Regions from separate parts of the Streptomyces sp. NPDC013157 genome, predicted to be linked through region 1. Evidence: riboswitches for the same ligand, from Rfam matches in the RefSeq annotation. Region 1 holds a riboswitch; each other region holds the start of a gene.
What was found. A riboswitch is a leader RNA that binds a small molecule or an ion and turns the genes downstream of it on or off. The one in region 1 is predicted to bind cyclic di-AMP.

Region 1 (4,613 bases):
GCCGCACATGACTTCACGACGGGACCGCCCACGGCTTTACGACGACCCCGTCCCGGAGTTTGTGAAGACCCGGACGCCCGGCTTTACCGCGCGCACACGAAAGAAGCGCGACCGCTAATTCCTGACGCGCGTGAATTCGGGCACGGAAAACAGCCCCCGCCGAATAACACCCCTTTGTATACGGCGCGCGTGTTAATGCCGCAGGCCCGACACGTTTACGGGATGTTGCGAAGTCCTCACACCGTTCGCCCGTTCGGTGGCGCCGGGAAAGCGCAGCCGGTGGGAGACCGCCGAGCGCTCGGTGTGCAGGGCCGTGATCGCCCGGGCGCGGTCGCCGTCGCCGCGCGCCACGGCGTCCACGATGGCGCCGTGCTCCGTCCAGGACTCCACGGGGTTGGCCGGCGTCTCCACGGTGTACATCCAGGCGATCTTGTGGCGGAGCTGGGTGAGCGTCGAGGTCAGGGCGTGGCTGCCGGAGGCCTGCGCAAGGGTCTCGTGGAACCAGCCGCCCAGCGAGCGCAGGTCCTCGCTGTTGCCCCGCCTGGCCCGCTCCTGCCCCAGCCTGACCAGTCCGCGCAGCACCTTGAGGTGGGCCTCGGTGCGGCGCTGGGCGGCCCGGGAGGCACCGAGCGGCTCCAGGAGCATGCGCATCTCCAGCAGGTCGGCGGCCTCCTGCTCGGTCGGTTCGGCCACGCACGCGCCCGCGTGCCGGCGCGTCACGACGAAGCCCTCGGCCTCCAGGGTGCGCAGGGCCTCGCGGACGGGGACGCGCGAGACCCCGTAACGGCGGGCCAGGAGTTCCTCGGTGAGCCGGCTGCCGCGCTCGTAGACACCCGCGACGATGTCGTCCCGGATCGCCGTGCATACCGAGTGCGCCGGAATACGCATGTCCGACCTCCGCCTTAATCCCCGTGAAACGCCGCCGAGTGGCGCCCGTTCCGTGACTCTATTGCAATGAGCCGGAATTTCCGACGGGGGGCCGGAATCCAGGGATATATTTTGGACAGCGGGGGCACGAAAACGACGAAAGCCCCGGCGTGGGGGCCGGGGCTCCGGAACATCTCACGAGTTGTTGTCGCCGGACTGGCAGCGGTCCGCCTCGGTGGTCGGGTGCGGGTGCGTGGGGGTTGCTCGCGCAGTTCCCCGCGCCCCTTCCAGGGGCGTCAGGCGCAGCACCCCTTCGGGGGCGCGGGGAACTGCGCGACCAGCCACGACGCACCCGCACGCATCGCGACCACGTCGGTCCCGGCGCGGCGCTCCTGTCCGGCTCTCGTCAGACGTTCACGCCGTGCTTGCGGAGGTAGGCGACCGGGTCGACGTCGGAGCCGTACTCGGGGGTCGTACGGGCCTCGAAGTGGAGGTGGGGGCCGGTCGTGTTGCCGGTCGCGCCGGAGAGACCTATCTGCTGGCCCGGGGTGACCTTCTGGCCCACCGAGACGCCGATGGACGACAGGTGGCCGTACTGGGTGTACATGCCGTCGGCCATCTTGATGACGATCTCGTTGCCGTACGCCCCGCCCCAGCCCGTGGAGACGACCGTGCCGGTGCCGACGGCGTGCACGACCGTACCGCTCGCGGCGTGGAAGTCGATGCCGGTGTGGGCGCCCGAGGACCACAGGGAGCCGCCGGTCTTGTAGCCGGTGGAGACGTAGGAGTCGCTGACCGGCGCGACGAAGGTGTTGAGGCGCTTGCGCTCGGCCTCGCGGGCGGCGCGTACCTTGGCCGCGCGCTCCTTTGCGGCCTGCTCCGCGGCCTTCTTGCGGGCGGCCTCCTCGGCCGCCTTGCGCTCGGCGACCGCCTTCTGGGCGGCGGCCTGGGCGTCGATCTGCTCGGCGACGGAGTCACTGATCGTGATGACCGGGGTGAGGCCGGTCTGCTCGACGGAGTTCTCGGCGGCGAGCGCCGGAGCGGCGGAGACGGTGCCGATGACACCCGTGGTGGTGAGGGCCGCGATACCGGCGGCCTGCGCGGTGGTGCGCTTCACCCGGCCGGGACGACGGTGCTTCCCGGAGGCGCACATGAACGCCATGTAGAGGCTGGTCCTTTCCTTCCCTCTCGCCTACCGGGTTAGCTGACGGGTTCGGAGCAGGAAGGTCTCCTACGGGCCCCCTCGCGACACGCGCGGGCGCCCGATTCACCCCAGGGACTGCGTGGGTCCCCGGCTCCCCTGGCTCGCGCCGTACGGGGACTCGGCGATGGCTGTCCGGTGCCGCGGACGCGGCGCGATGCCTGACGGACAGCCCGGAAGAACCTACGAGGGCCCGCCTTCAATGCTCAAACGGAACCCTGTTTTTGTCGCGCATCCCACAGGGCAGACAGGCAACCTCCGCCCCAATTCGGACATTCCAGAGCCCCGGTGACCGGGTGGTCACCAGGGCTCCGCACACGCGCGTGCCGCTACTCGGCGGCGACGACCGTGACTTCGCCGATCCCGAGCGCCTCGACGGGCTCCTTGATCTGTGCCGCGTCCCCGACGAGGACGGTCACCAGGCGGTCCACCGGGAAGGCGTTCACGACCGCCGCGGTGGCCTCCACGGTGCCCGTGTTGGCGAGTTGCCGGTACAGCGTGGCCTGGAAGTCGTCGGGCAGGTGCTGCTCGACCTGGTCGGCCAGGGTGCCGGCGACGGCCGCCGCCGTCTCGTACTTGAGCGGAGCCACCCCGACGAGGTTCTGCACGGCCACGTCGCGCTCGGCGTCCGTGAGGCCCTCGGCGGCGAGCGTGCGCAGCACCGTCCACAGGTCCAGCAGGGCCGGGCCGGTGTTCGGGGTGTCCACCGAGCCGCTGATGGCCAGCATGGACGCGCCGGTGCCGTCGGGGGCGGACCGCAGGACCTGCCCGAAGGAACGGACGCCGTAGGTGTAGCCCTTCTCCTCGCGCAGGACGCGGTCCAGGCGGGAGGTGAGGGTGCCGCCCAGGCAGTAGGTGCCGAGCACCTGGGCGGGCCAGACGCGGTCGTGCCGGTCGGAGCCGACGCGGCCGATGAGGAGCTGGGTCTGGACGGCGCCGGGGCGGTCCACGATCACGACCCGGCCGGTGTCGTCGGCGGTCACCGGCGGGACCGGGCGGGGCTGCGCGGTGGAGCCACGCCAGGCGCCCAGGGTCTCGCCGAGCAGCTCGTCCAGGTCGATGCCGGTCAGGTCGCCGACGACGACCGCGGTGGCCGTGGCGGGCCGGACGTGCCGGTCGTAGAACGCGCGGACGGCGGCCGCGTCGATCTTCTCGACGGTGTCCTCGGTGCCCTGGCGCGGACGGGACATCCGCGCGGTCGACGGGAACAGCTCCTTGTAGAGCTCCTTGGCGGCCCGGCGGCTGGGGTTGGCCAGCTCGTGCGGGATCTCGTCGAGGCGGTTGCGGACCAGCCGCTCGACCTCGCTCTCGGCGAAGGCGGGCGCCCTCAGGGCGTCGGAGAGCAGCCCGAGGCCCTTGGCCAGCCGGGAGGCGGGGACCTCCAGGCTGACGCGGACGCCGGGGTGGTCGGCGTGCGCGTCGAGGGTGGCACCGGCCCGCTCCAGCTCGGCGGCGTACTCCTCGGCCGCGTGCTTGTCGGTGCCCTCGGAGAAGGCGCGCGCCATGATCGTGGCGACGCCGTCCAGGCCGGCCGGCTCGGCGTCCAGGGGCGCGTCCAGGAGCACCTCGACGGCGACGACCTGCTGGCCGGGGCGGTGGCAGCGCAGCACGGTCAGGCCGTTGTCCAGGGTGGCGCGCTCGGGGGCCGGGAACGCCCAGGGCCTGGCCTCGCCCGGCTGCGGCTGGGGGTGGAAGTCCATGGTGGCGAGCTCGGTCACTTGGCCGTCTCCTCGTTCTCGTTGCCGGCCTCTACGGTCGCTTCCTGCTCCGGGTCCTCGCCGCGCCCCGCCTCCTGGGTGTGCTCCGCGGACTCCGCGGACAGCGGCTCGTAGACGAGCACCGCGCGGTTGTCGGGGCGCAGGCGGGCCTTGGCCACCTCCTGGACCTCCTCCGGGGTGACCGTCAGGACGCGCTGGACGGCGGTCAGGGCGAGCTGCGGGTCACCGAACAGGACGGCGAAGCGGCACAGTTCGTCGGCGCGGCCCGCGACGGTGCCGAGCCGGTCCAGCCACTCGCGCTCCAACTGGGCCTGGGCGCGCTCCATCTCCTCGGGCGTCGGGCCCTCCTCGGCGAACCGGGCGAGCTCCTCGTCGATGGCGGCCTCGATGACCGGCACCTCGACGTCACCGGAGGTCTTCACGTCCAGCCAGCCCAGCGAGGGCGCCCCGGCGAGCCGGAGCAGGCCGAAGCCGGCCGCGACCGCCGTACGGTCGCGCCGTACCAGGCGGTTGTAGAGGCGGGAGGACTCGCCGCCGCCGAGGACGGTGAGGGCCAGGTCGGCCGCGTCGCTCACGCGCGTGCCGTCCTCCGGGAGCCGGTAGGCGGCCATCAGCGCCCGCGCGGGGACCTCCTCCACGACGACCTCGCGCAGCTGCTCGCCGATGATGTCGGGCAGCGAGCCGTCGCGCGGGGTGGGCTTGCCGTCGTGCGCCGGGATGGAGCCGAAGTACTTCTCGATCCACGCGAGGGTCTGCTCCGGGTCGATGTCGCCGACGACGGAGAGCACCGCGTTGTTGGGCGCGTAGTAGGTGCGGAAGAACGCGCG
Region 2 (4,613 bases), on a different contig from region 1:
GAGTACGCGGCTCCGGAGCGGGACATCTCGCTGTACATCAACTCCCCGGGCGGGTCCTACAGCGCGATGGCCGCGATCTACGACACGGTCCAGTACGTGACCTGCGAGGTCGAGACGGTCTGCCTCGGGCAGGCCGGGGCGTCGGCCGCCGTACTGCTGGCGGCCGGCACGCCGGGCAAGCGGTCCGTGCTGCCCGGCGCGCGCATCGTCCTCCAGCAGCCGTCGCTGCCGGAACCGGTACAGGGCCAGCCGAGTGATCTGGCCATCCAGGCCGAGGAGTTGGACCGGGTCCGGGCGATGCTCGAACGGATGCTCGTCCGGCACACCGGGCGCACGGCGGAACAGGTGCACCGGGATCTGGAGCGGGACCTGGTCCTGGACGCACCGCAAGCGCTGGCGTACGGGCTGGTGGACCGGGTGATGCCCACCCGCCGTCCCTCGCTCGGCCTGCCGGACGCGGGGTGAGCCGCCGATGCTGCCGCCGGAGCTTCCTCCGCTGCCCGCGCTGACCCGCGCCGAGGGCGAGCTGATCGACCGTTACCTGGACGTGGTGGATTGGCTGGGCCGGATCAATCCGGCGCAGAACGAGGACACCTACCGCGGGCTGCGCGCCGCGCAGGCGCTGGTGCGCGCGGCGTCCGAGCTGCGTGACGCGCTGGCCCTGATGCATCAGCGGGGCGAGACGGAGCTTCACGGGGACACGCTGGCACGGGCGTTGCGGGTGCTCGACGGCGAGCGCCGGACCGCTCGCGTCGTACTCCCGCCCGACTGCGTACGGTGACACCCGCCGGACTCCGGCCCCACGCGTCGACACGGCGAGTGGGCCGGAGTCGAAACGATCCAAAGGGGTTACCGCCGTCCGGCGGAGTGTGGCGTGGTTTTACCTGACCGCGAGGACCGCTCAAGTTGCCTGCGCGGGGGTGCCCGCGAGCGGCTTCCGCGCAGGTCCGGGGCTACGCAGGGCAGTTGACGGAGAATCGAACACAGGACTGTCCACCCGAACGGGTGGGTGGTGAGTAACCCCACAAATCCCCGATTCCGTTGGGATTTTCGGACACGAGTGAGTGAAGATCCCTGTCTGACGACAAGCCCCCGCCACAGCGGCGGGGCGGTCCGGGCGGACGCCGAGTCCTGCCGCCGCCCGGATTGACCCGTCGACAGAAGTGCATCGGCAGGAGTGGAGGACCCAAGCACGACGGGTCGCCGGCAAGGTCGCGCCATGACCGGGCCGAGCAGCCCTTGGGGTGAAGCCGTGGCAACACGGCCGGGCAACTTCGCCAGCCCGAATCCGACAGGTCATCCTTCACAGGCGGCTGACGAAGGGTTGCGCATGACTGCGCTCAATCGTGTTCCGTCGCTGATGGCCCGGGCCGGTACGGCCTCGGCACTGACCATCGCCGCCGTGGGCGGCTCGATCGTGATCCCGGGCGTCGCTTCCGATGCCTCGGCCGCCACGATGGCGACGAAGGCACTTCAGGTCGCCGCCTCGAAGAAGGGCGCGCCCTACAGGTGGGGTGCCACCGGACCGAACAGGTTCGACTGCTCCGGGCTGACGCTGTACTCGTTCAAGAAGGCGGGCAAGACCCTGCCGCGAACGGCGGCCCAGCAGTACAACAAGACCCGTCACATCTCGGCCGGCAACCGCAAGGCCGGGGACCTGGTCTTCTTCCACTCGGGTTCCAGCGTGTACCACGTCGGCATCTACGCCGGGAAGGGAAAGATCTGGCACGCCCCGAAGACCGGGGACGTGGTGAAGCTCCAGAAGATCTGGACGCGCAGCGTCTGGTACGGCCGGGTCAGCTGACCCCACCGTGAGCGGGCCGGCAGGAGCTCAGGGCTACGGCTCCTGCTGGCCGGCCGCGGTGGCGGTGCCGGCCGGGACCGTCCAGGGCAGTTCGATGGAGACGGTCTTGCCGCCCTCCCCGGTGGGGCGTACCCGGAGCTTGCCGCCGCACTCGGCGGTCAGCCAGCGGATGATGACCATGCCCCGCCCGTTGTCCTGCTGGACCGCGGCGGGGAGTCTCTTGGGGAAGCGCGGATGACTGTCCGTGACGCCGATGCGCAGCTGCTCGTCCCGGTCGAGCACGAGGTCCACCGTGAAGGTGGGTGACTGCCCGAAGGTGTGCTGCACGGCGTTGGTGGCGAGTTCGGAGACGATGAGGCGGACGGTGTCCGCGGTCTCCGTCTCCGGCGGCAGCCCCCACTCCGCGAGCGTGTCCAGCACATAGGAGCGGGCGGCGTAGACCGAGGCGGGATCGCTCGGCAGAGTGACGGATGCTTCCAGGTGGTCTGCCATGGCGACGTCGTCCCTTTCCTCGGGACCGGAGTCCGACACGGAGCGGATGGTTCGAGTACGGTCCCGGACTGGTGCTTCTTCGCCAGACTGCCATTACCGGGCCGGTCACGGGGAGCGATCCACCAAGATATGCATATATCTGTCGCTCGAAGCGGTGAACTCTGCGACCTCAGACCGTATTTGGGCGGCTCGGAAGGAGTAAGGAGTAGCCCATGCAGAACGGTCCCGCGGTGCGCCGCCGCAAACTGGGCGCCGAACTGCGCACTCTGCGCACCGGCGCCGGCCTCACGAGCGGTGAGGCCGCCCGTCTGGTGGGCTGGCATCAGTCGAAAGTGAGCCGGATCGAGACCGGCGCCAGCGGTGTGAAACCGGCCGATGTGCGGTTACTCCTGGACGCCTACGGCGTGGTCGAGGGGCAACTGCGCGAGTTGCTGCTGGTGTTGGCGGGGTCGGAGGACACGGCGGGACGGCACCACTGGTGGCACGCCTATCGGGGGGTCCTGCCGCCCGCCTACCGCGATTTCATCAGCCTGGAGTCGCAGGCAGGCGCGATGCGCACGCTGGAGACCCTGGTCGTGCCGGGGTTGCTGCAGACCCCCGAGTACGCGCGTGCGGTGACCCGGGCGGCCATGGACGGGCCCGACGACGAGGCCCTGGACACCCTGGTGGAGGTGCGTCTGGCCAGGCAGGACGTGCTGCACAACGATCCGCCGCTGGAGCTGAACGCGGTGCTGGACGAAGCGGTGCTACGGCGCGAGGTGGGTGGCCCGGGCGTGATGACGCGGCAGTTGACCCGGCTGGTGGAGGCAGCCCGGTTGCCCCAGGTACGGCTCCAGGTGCTGCCGTTCGCGGCCGGGGCGCATATCGGCATCACCGGACCTTTCGTAATCTTCTCATTTCCGAGCACTTCTGATCTGGACGTGGTTGTTATCGACCAGTTGACGAGTAGCCTCTACCTGGAGCGGAAAGAAGACCTCCAGGCCTACACGGAGGCCTTCGACACGCTCCGGATCCACGCCCTTTCCCCCGAGGACTCGTTGGATTACATCGCCGCAATAGCTGACGGCGCGTAAGGAGGCACCATGACTGCACTGCCTCGGAACGTACCTTCAAGTGCTGATCTGCACGGACTGCGGTGGCTGCGCAGCAGCTACAGCACCGGAGCGAACAACTGCGTGGAGACGGCACGGCCGCGCTCCGGCCCCTCGGCCGGACTGCTCGCCGTGCGCGACTCCAAGGTTCCGGCCGGACCCGCGCTGCTCTTCTCCCCCGAGAGCTGGGCGGGTTTCACTTCGGCGTTCGCCGGCTGATCAGCCCCAGAAGAGTCTGATCAGACACGAACGAAACGGATCAGACTCGTACCCCATCCATCCCCGACTCCGTATCCGCTCGCGAGCCAGGCCCGGCCGTGTCACGCCGACTCATGGTCGCGTCTTGCCGATCACATGTACAGCGCGTTCGATCTCGGCCCCGGAGAGGTCCGCACGGGCGGTCAGCCTGAGCCGTGAGATGCCGTCCGGCACCGACGGCGGACGGAAACAGCCCACGGCCAGGCCTGCCGTCCGGCAGTCGGCCGCCCACTGCACGGCCTGCTCCGGGGACGGGGCCCGCACGGAGACCACCGCGGCGTCCGGACGTACCGCTTCCAGACCCGCGGCGGTCAGCCGTGCGTGCAGTTCCGCGGCCACCTCGCGGGCCCGGGCCGCACGTCCGGGCTCGCGGCGCAGCAGCCGCAGGGCCGCCAGGGCCGCCCCCGCCGCGGCGGGGGCCAGGCCGGTGTCGAAGATGAAGGTCCGGGCCGCGTTGACGAGGTGGTCGATCACCCGGGCCGGGCCCAGCACGACCCCGCCCTGACTGCCCAGCGACTTCGACAGGGTCGCCGTGACCACCACGTCCTCGGCTCCGGAGAGCCCGGCCGCGTCCGGCGCGCCCCGCCCGCCGTCCCCGAGGACCCCGAGCCCGTGGGCGTCGTCGACGAGCAGCCCGGCACCGTGCTCCCGGCACGCCTCGGCCAGTGCGGCCAGCGGTGCCGCGTCCCCGTCCACGGAGAACACCGTGTCGGAGACGACCACGGCGGGGCCCTCGTGCGTCCCGAGGGCCTTGCGCACGCCGTCCGGGTCGGCGTGCCCGACGACCTGGGTGGCCCCCCGGGCCAGCCGACAGCCGTCGATCAGGGAGGCGTGGTTGAGGGCGTCGGAGACGATCAGGGAGCCGTGCGGGCCGAGCGTGGTGACGGCGGCGAGGTTCGCGGCATAGCCGGAGGAGAAGACCAGGGCGGCCTCGAACCCGCAGAATCCGGCCAGCTCCTGCTCCAGCT
Region 3 (4,613 bases), on a different contig from region 1:
GGGCCACCGAGGTAGCGGAACAGTGGCAGGTCGGACGCCTCGGAGGCGGCGTGCGCGACGGCGAGGGAGACACCGAGGATGGCGTTGGCGCCGAGCGAGCCCTTGTTGTCGGTGGCGTCCAGGTCGAACATGGCCTGGTCGATCAGGCGCTGCTCGGTGGCGTCGTAGCCGACGAGCTCCGGGCCGATCTGCTCGATGACGGCGAGGACGGCCTTCTCGACGCCCTTGCCCTGGTAGCGGTTGGGGTCGCCGTCACGGAGCTCGATGGCCTCGAAGGCACCGGTGGAGGCGCCGGACGGAACGGCGGCACGACCCGTGCTGCCGTCGTCGAGGCCGACCTCGACCTCGACCGTGGGGTTGCCTCGGGAGTCCAGGATTTCCCGGGCTACGACGACGTCGATGGACGGCACGAGCATCTCCTTCTTGGGATGTGACGCTGGTTGTGCGGGGCGCACGTGGGCCTCGTCGGCCCTTGCTCAGCCTTGCGACTAGAGCCTAACCGTCCGAGGGCCGTCGGCCGGCACGACCGACCGGCCCGTGGACACACAGACGGTACTCATTGTTCATGCGCGGAACAAAGGGGGTCCCGATGAAGAACGGAAGAAGAGCGGGCCAAGAAGCGCGCCGGGAAGGGGCGGCAAAGAGAAACCCCGCCCCGGTGCGTACGGGGGAAAACGCACCGGAGCGGGGGCCCGCGGGGGACGGGGGTGACCCTCACGTGGTCTCCACTATGGGGACCACGGCTGTGTGGGAGCTGTGGTTCGGCTGGGCGCCGCTCAATACTTTCGGCGGCCGCGCCGCGCGCTGCGTCAGGTGCCCTACTTCAGGTGCAGCTGCTGGCCCGGGTAGATGAAGTCGGCGTCGTCGACGATGTCCTTGTTCAGCTTGAACAGCGCCTGCCAGCCGCCCTTGACCTTGTGCTTCTCGGCGATCGAGCTGAGGGTGTCGCCCTTGACGACCTTGTACTCGCCGTCGCCCTTCTTGACCTTCTTGCCGGTCGGGGTGGTGACGGTCTTCTTGGCGGCCGGGCGCTCGGCGGAGCGGGAGGCGGCCTGGGTGTCGGTCGAGCGGGTGCTGCTGCTCGACGAGCTGGAGCCGGAGGAGCTGCTGGAGCTGCCGCCGGTGTAGGTGGCGCTGGACAGGCCCGTGCCGCAGACCGGCCAGGCGCCCTTGCCCTGGGCGGCGAGGACCTTCTCGGCGATCTGGATCTGCTGCGCCTTGGTGGCCTGGTTGGCCTGCGCGGCGTACTGCGTGCCGCCGTACGCGGCCCAGGTGGAGGCGGAGAACTGCAGACCGCCGTAGTAGCCGTTGCCGGTGTTGATGGCCCAGTTGCCGCCGGACTCGCACTGGGCGACGGCGTCCCACTCGGAGGCGGTGGCGGCGGAGGCGCTGCCGGCCGCCATCAGCGGGGCGGCGACGGCGACGCCGGTGACACCGGCGACAGCGATGGCGCGGACGGCCTTGGACGGACGACGGTGCTTGCCCTTGCCGGAGAACAGCATGGATCGATCCCCTCACCGACGCCTGCGAGGTGAGCTGTCGGGTTCGGGCCGGTTGAGTTGCCCGGCCGCACACCGTGTGTCGGTGCGCGGCTTCACCCCGAGCCGGATCGGCAGCCTCAACTACCGGCCCCGGCGCTTACCTTGGGTCCCCCGCTCCTGCCTACGGCGCATGACGCGACGACTGTTCCCGGGCGGCCGCTGGCAGGACTCGGCGTTGCGACGGCCGGGGCTCGTGGTGACGAGCGGCCTTGACCGTAAACAGGCCATCAGGTGAATTTCAAAGATGATCAGGGCTTCTGAGACTCATCCCACACTTTCACCAAAACGGACATTCAACTCGAAGCGGGATGTCAACTCCCGCTACTTTTCGTCCGATTCGCTGCCGAGTTTCAGGGTCTGACCGGGGGTGATGGCGTTCGGGTCGGTGCCGATGTCGGCCTTGTTCGCGGCGTAGAGCGCGCGCCATCCGCCGTCGAGGTCAAGGGAGTCGGCGATGGAGGCGAGGGTGTCGCCGTCGCGGACGATATAGGTGCCGGCATCGCGGGAGGCATGGCGGCCGGAGGAGGTGACACTCTGACCGTTTGTCACGCTTTCGTCCGCCGAGCCGCCGCGGTGCTTGCCGCCACTGCTGACGGCTCCCGTGTCGACCAGGCTCCAAGAGCCGCCGGTCTGCCACGAATTGTCCGAGTCGTCGGTCCCGGAGGTGACGGGACTCTCGCTCGCCTTCGAGGCGCCGGAGCCTGCGTCGGAGTCGGATGATTCCGACTTGTCCGTCTTGTTGGACTTGCTGGAACTGCCCCCCTTGGAGCCGTTGTCGGCACTCTCACTCGGAGAGGGGGCGGCCGAGTCGTTCCCGGAGTCCGTGGCGCCCGAAGACGAGTCGGAGCCGGAAGAGGAGGACGAGTCCGACAGTCCGGAGGACGAGTCCGACGAGTCGGAGGAACCGGACGAATCGCCCGAGTCGCCGAGTCCCGTGTCGACGTTCACCGAGGCGTCGTCGGACGAGAGGCCGGCGAGCAGGGCGCAGGTCCGCCAGGGCTTGGTGCCCTGGTCGGCGAGTATCTTCTCGGCGACCGCGATCTGCTGCGAACGGCTCGCCTGGTCCGGCGTGCCGGCGTACTCCAGTCCCCCGTACTTGCTCCAGTCGTCCAGGGACATCTGGAGGCCGCCGTAGTAGCCGGTGCCGTTGTCGGCGCTCCAGGAGCCGCCGCTCTCGCACTCGGCCACCTGGTCCCAGGTCGACCCGTCGGCCGCGCTGGCGTTCACCGCACCGAGGAGCGGGATGGCGATGGCGGAGCCGGTCACCCCGGCCGCGACGAGGAGTGCCGGAGCCTGGCGGGGGCGACGGTGACGACCGTTCCCGGAGAGCATGCGGAAACCTTTCGAGCGACAGCGGTGACCGGCGCGACGGTTCCCGCAGGGGCGCCGCGCTGATGGGTGAACGTATCGGCAGACGATCACTTGTCACAAGTTAATGCCGCGTAGATCACGTGAAGATCACAGACTTGAACGTCGGTCACCTTTTACCCGTACGGGCCGGTACAAGCCTCGGCGAGGGCCTTCTGGGGGCTTCAGCGACCGGCCGGCGTGAACTCCACGGGCAGGGTGCGCAGTCCGCGCATGATGAGCCCGCCGCGCCACCGCAACTCGCTCTCGTCCACCGCGAGTCGCAGGTCGGGGAGGCGGGTGAGGAGGCCGGCGAGTGCGGTCTGCCCCTCCAGGCGGGCGAGCGGGGCCCCGAGGCAGTAGTGGATGCCGTGGCCGTAGCCGAGGTGCTGGTTGTCCCGCCGGGCGAGGTCGAGGGTGTCCGGCTCGGCGAACCGCTCCGGGTCCCGGTCGGCCGCGGCCAGGACGACCAGGACCGGGTCGCCGGGCGCGATGCGCTGCCCGCCGATGTCGACCGGCTCGGTGGCGAACCGCCAGGTGGCCAGCTCCACCGGCCCGTCGTAGCGCAGCAGTTCCTCGACGCCGGTCTCCAGCAGCCCGCGCTCACCGGCGGCCAGGGACTCCTGCAGACGTGCCCGCTGCCCGGGGTGGGTGAGCAGCGCGTACGTCCCGTTGCCGATCAGGTTGACGGTGGTCTCGAAACCCGCGAACAACAGGATGAAGGCCATGGCCGCGGCCTCGTTCTCGGTGAGGTGCTCGCCGTGGTCCGAGGCCCGGATGAGCCCGGAGATGAGGTCCTCTCCGGGACCGGCCTCGGCGGGCAGCGCCTCCCGCTTCCGGTGGATCAGCTCGGCCAGGTACCCGCGCATCTTCTTCACCGACCGCGCGACCCCGCCCCGCGGCCCGCCCCCGTGCCGGATCATCATCCCCGCCCAGTCCCGGAAGTCGTCCTGGTCCTCGGGCGGGACGCCGAGCAGGTCGCAGATGGCGTAGATGGGGAGCGGGAAGGCGAACTCGTGGATGAGGTCGGCCTCGCCCCGCTCCGCGAACCCGTCGATGAGCCGGTCGGTCAGCTCCCGGACCCGCGGCGCGAACTCGGCCACCCGGCGCGGGGTGAACGCCTTGCTCACCAGCCGCCGCAGCCGGGTGTGGTCCGGCGGGTCGATGTTGAGCAGGTGCGTCATCAACTCGGCCTTGCGCTCCCCGGGGATGCCGGTCTTCCCCTTGGCGTGCGCGGGCTCGTCGTGATGCGCCGGGTTCTTGGACAGACGGGGGTCGGCGAGGGCCTGCTTGGCGTCCCCGTACCGCGTGACCAGCCAGGCCTCCACCCCGCTGGGCAGCCGGGTCCGCCGCACGGGCTCGTGCTCCCGCAGCCAGGCGTAGGCGGGGTAGGGGTCCGCGGCGAACTCCCAGGTGAAGAGGTCGGGGGCGACCGGGGTCACTTCTCCACTCCCTCCGTCGCCCGCACCGCGTCCCGGTAGGCCCGGGCCGCCGCCCGCAGGGCCGCCTCCGGGTCGGTGCCGTCGGCCTCCGCACGGGCCGCCAGGGCGAGCAGCTCGTACCCGATGCCCGGAGCCTGCGGCAGCGGCACCTCGAGACCGGCCGTCCGCACCCGGGAGGCCAGCTTCGCCGCCAGGGCGAGACCCGGCTGGGCGAGGGGTATCCCGTCCGTCACGGACGCGCGCCGCTTCTCCACCGCCTTCGTGCGCAGCCAGTGCTCCTTGA
Region 4 (4,613 bases), on a different contig from region 1:
TTGCGGGCGCGGTTCTTCGCCGACCGGCGACCGTACACACGGGCACAGAACGAGGTCAGCACCTCCACCATGTCGCGCACCAGGTCGTCTTCGACCTCGCCGTCATCAAGGACCACGAGGCGGCGCCCATGTGCGCACAGGGCGGCTTCGACAAGTTCGGTGTTCATCCGGCCCAGCCGGTCCTTGTGTTCGACCACCACGGTGGTCACATCCGGATCGGCCAGCAGCCGCTTGGCTTTGGGGCGGGCACCGTTCATACCGGATGCGATCTCCGCCTCCACGCGCACCACCCGGTGGCCGGCCTGCGCCGCCCACCGGGACAGCCGGGCGACCTGCCGTTCCAGGTCGGTCTTCTGGTCATGGGAGGAGACACGGGCATACAGGCCCAGCCCGCCGATCGCCTCGGGCACGGCGTTGACCCCAACATTCACGAGGATCGTGCGCGGGCCGACCCGCTGAGCCGGTACCGGCAGCGTCCCCTCACGGAACCAGCGATATGCGGTCTGCGGATGCACACCCTGCGTCTTCGCCCATTCCGTGAGATTCATGCTCTGACAACGACACTCACTCACACATGGTTACGCTCACTCACTCGACTTTGAAGAGCAGCAGTTGAAGACCCCCTGGGGGCGCTGGGGGTACCCCCGGCCGAAGGCTGGGGGGGAGGAACTGCGCGACCGGCCCACGACGGCGCTGTGCTCCGCGACGGGCCGGCGTTCCGACGGTGGGTACCGGCCTGCCCGGCCCCGCCGACTTCGACCGTCGTGGCCGAGCACCGTTGCGGCGGAAGGGTGGACCGGAGGAGCCGGGGGCAGGCGGCCGTCAGGCGGAAGCCGTCGTCAGCTTCGTCAGTTCCTCGTCCGTCAGGTTCAGGTCCGCCACGGCCAGCAGGGGCGGGAGTTGCTCCAGTGTGCGGGCCGAGGCGATCGGGGCCGTGATGGTGGGCTGGGCCGCCAGCCAGGCCAGGGCGACCGTGGGGATCGGGGCCTCGTGGGCCGCGGCGATCTCGTCCAGGGCCGCCAGGACCTTCTGGCCGCGCTCCGACTCGGCGTACTGGGCGGCTCGGCCGGCTCGCGCGCTGTCGACCGTCGTACCGGGGCGGTACTTGCCGGTGAGGAAGCCGGCGGCCAGCGAGAAGTAGGGGACGGCCGCGAGACCGGTGCGGGAGGCCAGGTCCTGGAGGGGGCCCTCGTAGGTGTCGCGGGAGACCAGGTTGTAGTGGGGCTGGAGGGCGACGTACCGGGCGAGGCCCTCGCGGTCGGAGAAGTCCAGGGACTCCTGGAGCCGCTCCGGCGTGATGTTGGACGCGGCGATGTGCCGGACCTTGCCCGCCCGCACCAGCTCGTCCAGCGCGCCGATGATCTCCTCGACCGGGATCTCGGGCTTGTCGAAGTGCGTGTAGTACAGATCGATGTGGTCGGTGCCGAGACGGCGCAGGGACGCGTCGGCGGCGGCCCTGATGTTGGCGGCGGACAGGCCCGGGTACTCGGGGTGCTGGCTGACCTTCGTCGCGATGACGACGTCGGCGCGGTTGCCGCGGGCCTTGACCCACTTGCCGATGATCGTCTCGGACTCGCCGCCCTTGTTGCCCTCGATCCACGCCGTGTACGAGTCGGCAGTGTCGACGAAGTTGCCGCCCGCGGCGGCGTACGCGTCGAGGACGGCGAAGGAGGTGGCCTCGTCGGCGGTCCAGCCGAAGACGTTGCCGCCGAGGGCGAGCGGGAAGACCTCCAGGTCGGAGGCGCCGAGCTTGCGGAGGGAAGGGGAAGCGGAAGAAGCACTCATGCCTGACTTCAACACGCGTCGCCCGGCACCCCATGCCGACGCAACACGAAGTTCTTGTAAAGGCGACCGCCGCCGCGAGGCGTGGCGGGCAGCCCGGCGGCCCTGACGCCGGGGGTTGTCGTCAGGGCCGCCGGGGGCCGGTCAGTGAGGTCCGGGTTCTGGCCGGAGCCAGGGTCAGGGGTTGAGGCCCTTGCCCCGCAGCCAGGTCATCGGGTCGATGGCGGTGGCCTGGCCGTTCGGGTGGACCTCCAGGTGGAGGTGCGGGCCGGTGACGTTTCCGGTGGCGCCCACGCGGCCGATGACGTCGCCGGTGGCGACCTTCTGGCCGGCCTTGACGCCGATCGAGGACTGGTGGCAGAACCACAGTTCGGTGCCGTCGTCGAGGGTGATGATCGTCCGGTAGCCGTAGGAGCCGGCCCAGCCCGCCTCGGTGACCGTGCCGCTGTGCACGGCCTTGATCAGCGTGCCGGTGGGCGCGGCGAAGTCGAGGCCGGTGTGGTAGCCGGAGGACCACATGGAGCCGGCCTGGCCGAAGGTGCCGGTGATCGTGTACGAGACGACGGGCAGCGTGTACTGCTTGGCCAGCGCGGCGAGGCGGGCCTGCTCGGCCTTCTCCTTCGCGGAGGCCTCGGCCTTCTCCTTGGCGTCGGCGGCCTTGGCGGCGGCCGCCTTCTCCGCCTTGGCCTCGGCTGCGGCGACCGCCTGGTCGGCGACGGCGACGGCCTTGGCGCTGGCCTTGGTGTCGAGCTGGTTCTGCTGCTGCGCGGCCTGGGCGATGATCCGGCTGCGCAGCGCCTCACCGGCGTCGGACGAGGAGGAGTCCGCGTCGGTGGCGGTCGTCGTGACGCTGCTGAGCGCGGTCCGGGTGGCCTGGTGGCCGCCGTCCTCGCCGAGCAGCGAGCTGACGGAGGACGGGAGGTCGGGCAGCGAGATGGAGACCGGCGGCTTGCCGGTGTTGGCGCTGGCCATGCCGCCCGCGCCGACGGCGGCTATGACGCCGACGCCGAGAACCGTGGAGCTGCGGGCGAGCCCGCCGCCCTTCTGCTTGGCGACCCGGTGCCGGCCGCGTACCGCGGAGAGGGACTCCTCGGTGGGGTTCCACTCCTCGAAAGGGCCCTCGTCGGTGCGGTAGCCGCCGTAGCCGAAGGTGTCGGGCTGACGCTGGCTGGGCACGAACGGGGCTGTCGGAGCAGGCGGGTTGGACGCCACGCGGGCGCACTCCTTTCCTTCCGCCGCCTACCGGGTTAGCTGACGGGTTCGGAGCGGGAAGGTCTCCTACGCGCGTATACCGGCCGTTTCGTACCCGGCGGTAGCCGTGCGATTCACCCCAAGGTGGTGGTTCCCCGGTTCCCTTGCGGGATTCGGCGCGTGCGCACGGAGCCGTCTCGGGTGACGGCTGGGACGACCGCGCTGCGTTATCGAACGTTAATAGACCCGGCTATCAGATTCCAAGCTGTTCGCCTTGATCATTAAGCTTTCAAAGCTTGGACTTACCTGCCACGACCGGTCAAAAACGGTCGAGTCGACGGTGCGCGTCGCTCACCTCAGGAGTCACACAGGTTTTGATGGTGACTCAGTTGTTATGCACAGGGCGGTCGTCCGGACACCGAACGTGACCGCGCCCCGCTCAGGGCCGTCTCAGGATCTGGATACGACTCAGGGCCGGAATCCTTGAATCTCGGATTCCGGCCCTGGGTTTCAGTAGCGGGGACAGGATTTGAACCTGCGACCTCTGGGTTATGAGCCCAGCGAGCTACCGAGCTGCTCCACCCCGCGTCGGTGACACCAGCATACGCCATCCGAAGAGGGGAAGTCACACGGGTTAAGTCTCACGAGGCCGACGGGGCTGCGGGGAGGTCCCTGACCGCGGGCAACCCCCACGCACCCGCACCCGCAAACCGCGCCCCGACCCGCTCAGCCGAGCAGATGCGCGTTGGGCGCCTTCGCCTCCCCCTCGTACTCCCCGAGCACCAGCACCTCCACCCCCGCCTCCCGCAGCGCGCCCGTCCCGTCGGCCGCCGCCACGAACGTGTCCGGTTCGCGCCACGCCGTCACCACCCGCCGTACCCCGGCCCGGAGGATCAGCTCGGCGCAGGGGTGCGGGCGGGAGGCGCGGTGGGTGCAGGGTTCGAGGCTGGTGTAGACCGTGGCCGCGGCCAGCCGGGGGTCGTCCGCGGGGATCTTCGCCAGGGCCGCCTCCTCCGCGTGGACCACGGGGTCGCCGGCCTCCCGGGAGTGGCCGCGGGCCAGCTCCGTGCCGTCGGCCGCGACGACGACCGCGCCCACGCTGAACGCGGTCCGGGAGGGCGGGCACTCGGCCGCCAGTCCGCAGGCGAGCCGCAGCCAGTGCCGGTCCGCGGCGGACACCGACCCGCCCGTGCCGGGGGCCGTGGGCTCGTAGCGCATGAGGACGACGTCCTCGATCCGGCGGGTCTCCAGGAGCCGCAGCCGCCCGGCCTGGTACCCGCCGGGACCGAACAACCGCGGCGCCTTCGGGTCGCCGACGAAGAGGGGGGCCAGGACCAGCTGGAGCTCGTCGGCCAGGCCCTGCTGGAGGAGCTGGGTGTGGACGGTGCCGCCGCCCTCGACCATCAGGCGCCGTACGCCCCGTACGTCGTGCAGGTGCTCCAGGAGCAGCCGCCAGTCGAGGTCGGCGCCGAGGGAGACGACGTCGGCGGCGATCCCGAGGGCGCGGGCCCGCCGTACCCCCTCGTCCGTCGTGTAGACGATCTTCTCGCCGCCGGTGTGCCAGAACTTCGCGTCCGGGTCGAGGTCGCCGGTCGCCGTGACCGTGACCTTGAGGGGGTACTCGGGCCGGCCGGCGGCGG

Region 2: it holds a riboswitch for cyclic di-AMP, as region 1 does, so the genes downstream of both, ACFY6U_RS42600 (C40 family peptidase) here and ACFY6U_RS04790 (M23 family metallopeptidase) in region 1, are expected to answer to the same signal.
Region 3: it holds a riboswitch for cyclic di-AMP, as region 1 does, so the genes downstream of both, ACFY6U_RS42085 (transglycosylase family protein) here and ACFY6U_RS04790 (M23 family metallopeptidase) in region 1, are expected to answer to the same signal.
Region 4: it holds a riboswitch for cyclic di-AMP, as region 1 does, so the genes downstream of both, ACFY6U_RS31125 (M23 family metallopeptidase) here and ACFY6U_RS04790 (M23 family metallopeptidase) in region 1, are expected to answer to the same signal.

The regions. Positions count from the first base shown of each region.
Region 1 is NZ_JBIBAK010000001.1:1,072,108-1,076,720, forward strand. Features, by position in the region: gene ACFY6U_RS04785 (GntR family transcriptional regulator) at 193-888, opposite strand; gene ACFY6U_RS04790 (M23 family metallopeptidase) at 1,274-2,029, opposite strand; cyclic di-AMP (ydaO/yuaA leader) riboswitch at 2,042-2,205, opposite strand; gene ACFY6U_RS04795 (M16 family metallopeptidase) at 2,398-3,786, opposite strand; gene ACFY6U_RS04800 (M16 family metallopeptidase) at 3,783-4,613, opposite strand, start outside.
Region 2 is NZ_JBIBAK010000020.1:4,189-8,801, forward strand. Features, by position in the region: gene ACFY6U_RS42590 (ATP-dependent Clp protease proteolytic subunit) at 1-465, shown strand, start outside; gene ACFY6U_RS42595 (hypothetical protein) at 473-781, shown strand; cyclic di-AMP (ydaO/yuaA leader) riboswitch at 1,143-1,327, shown strand; gene ACFY6U_RS42600 (C40 family peptidase) at 1,331-1,804, shown strand; gene ACFY6U_RS42605 (ATP-binding protein) at 1,838-2,296, opposite strand; gene ACFY6U_RS42610 (helix-turn-helix transcriptional regulator) at 2,509-3,369, shown strand; gene ACFY6U_RS42615 (DUF397 domain-containing protein) at 3,379-3,606, shown strand; gene ACFY6U_RS42620 (8-amino-7-oxononanoate synthase) at 3,718-4,613, opposite strand, start outside.
Region 3 is NZ_JBIBAK010000019.1:161,826-166,438, reverse strand. Features, by position in the region: gene eno (phosphopyruvate hydratase) at 1-416, opposite strand, end outside; gene ACFY6U_RS42085 (transglycosylase family protein) at 819-1,502, opposite strand; cyclic di-AMP (ydaO/yuaA leader) riboswitch at 1,507-1,680, opposite strand; gene ACFY6U_RS42080 (transglycosylase family protein) at 1,863-2,873, opposite strand; gene ACFY6U_RS42075 (cytochrome P450) at 3,074-4,330, opposite strand; gene ACFY6U_RS42070 (nucleoside triphosphate pyrophosphohydrolase) at 4,327-4,613, opposite strand, start outside.
Region 4 is NZ_JBIBAK010000012.1:22,551-27,163, forward strand. Features, by position in the region: gene ACFY6U_RS31115 (IS607 family transposase) at 1-548, opposite strand, end outside; gene ACFY6U_RS31120 (aldo/keto reductase) at 823-1,785, opposite strand; gene ACFY6U_RS31125 (M23 family metallopeptidase) at 1,960-2,994, opposite strand; cyclic di-AMP (ydaO/yuaA leader) riboswitch at 3,002-3,162, opposite strand; tRNA gene ACFY6U_RS31130 (tRNA-Met) at 3,488-3,561, opposite strand; gene ACFY6U_RS31135 (dihydrofolate reductase family protein) at 3,700-4,613, opposite strand, start outside.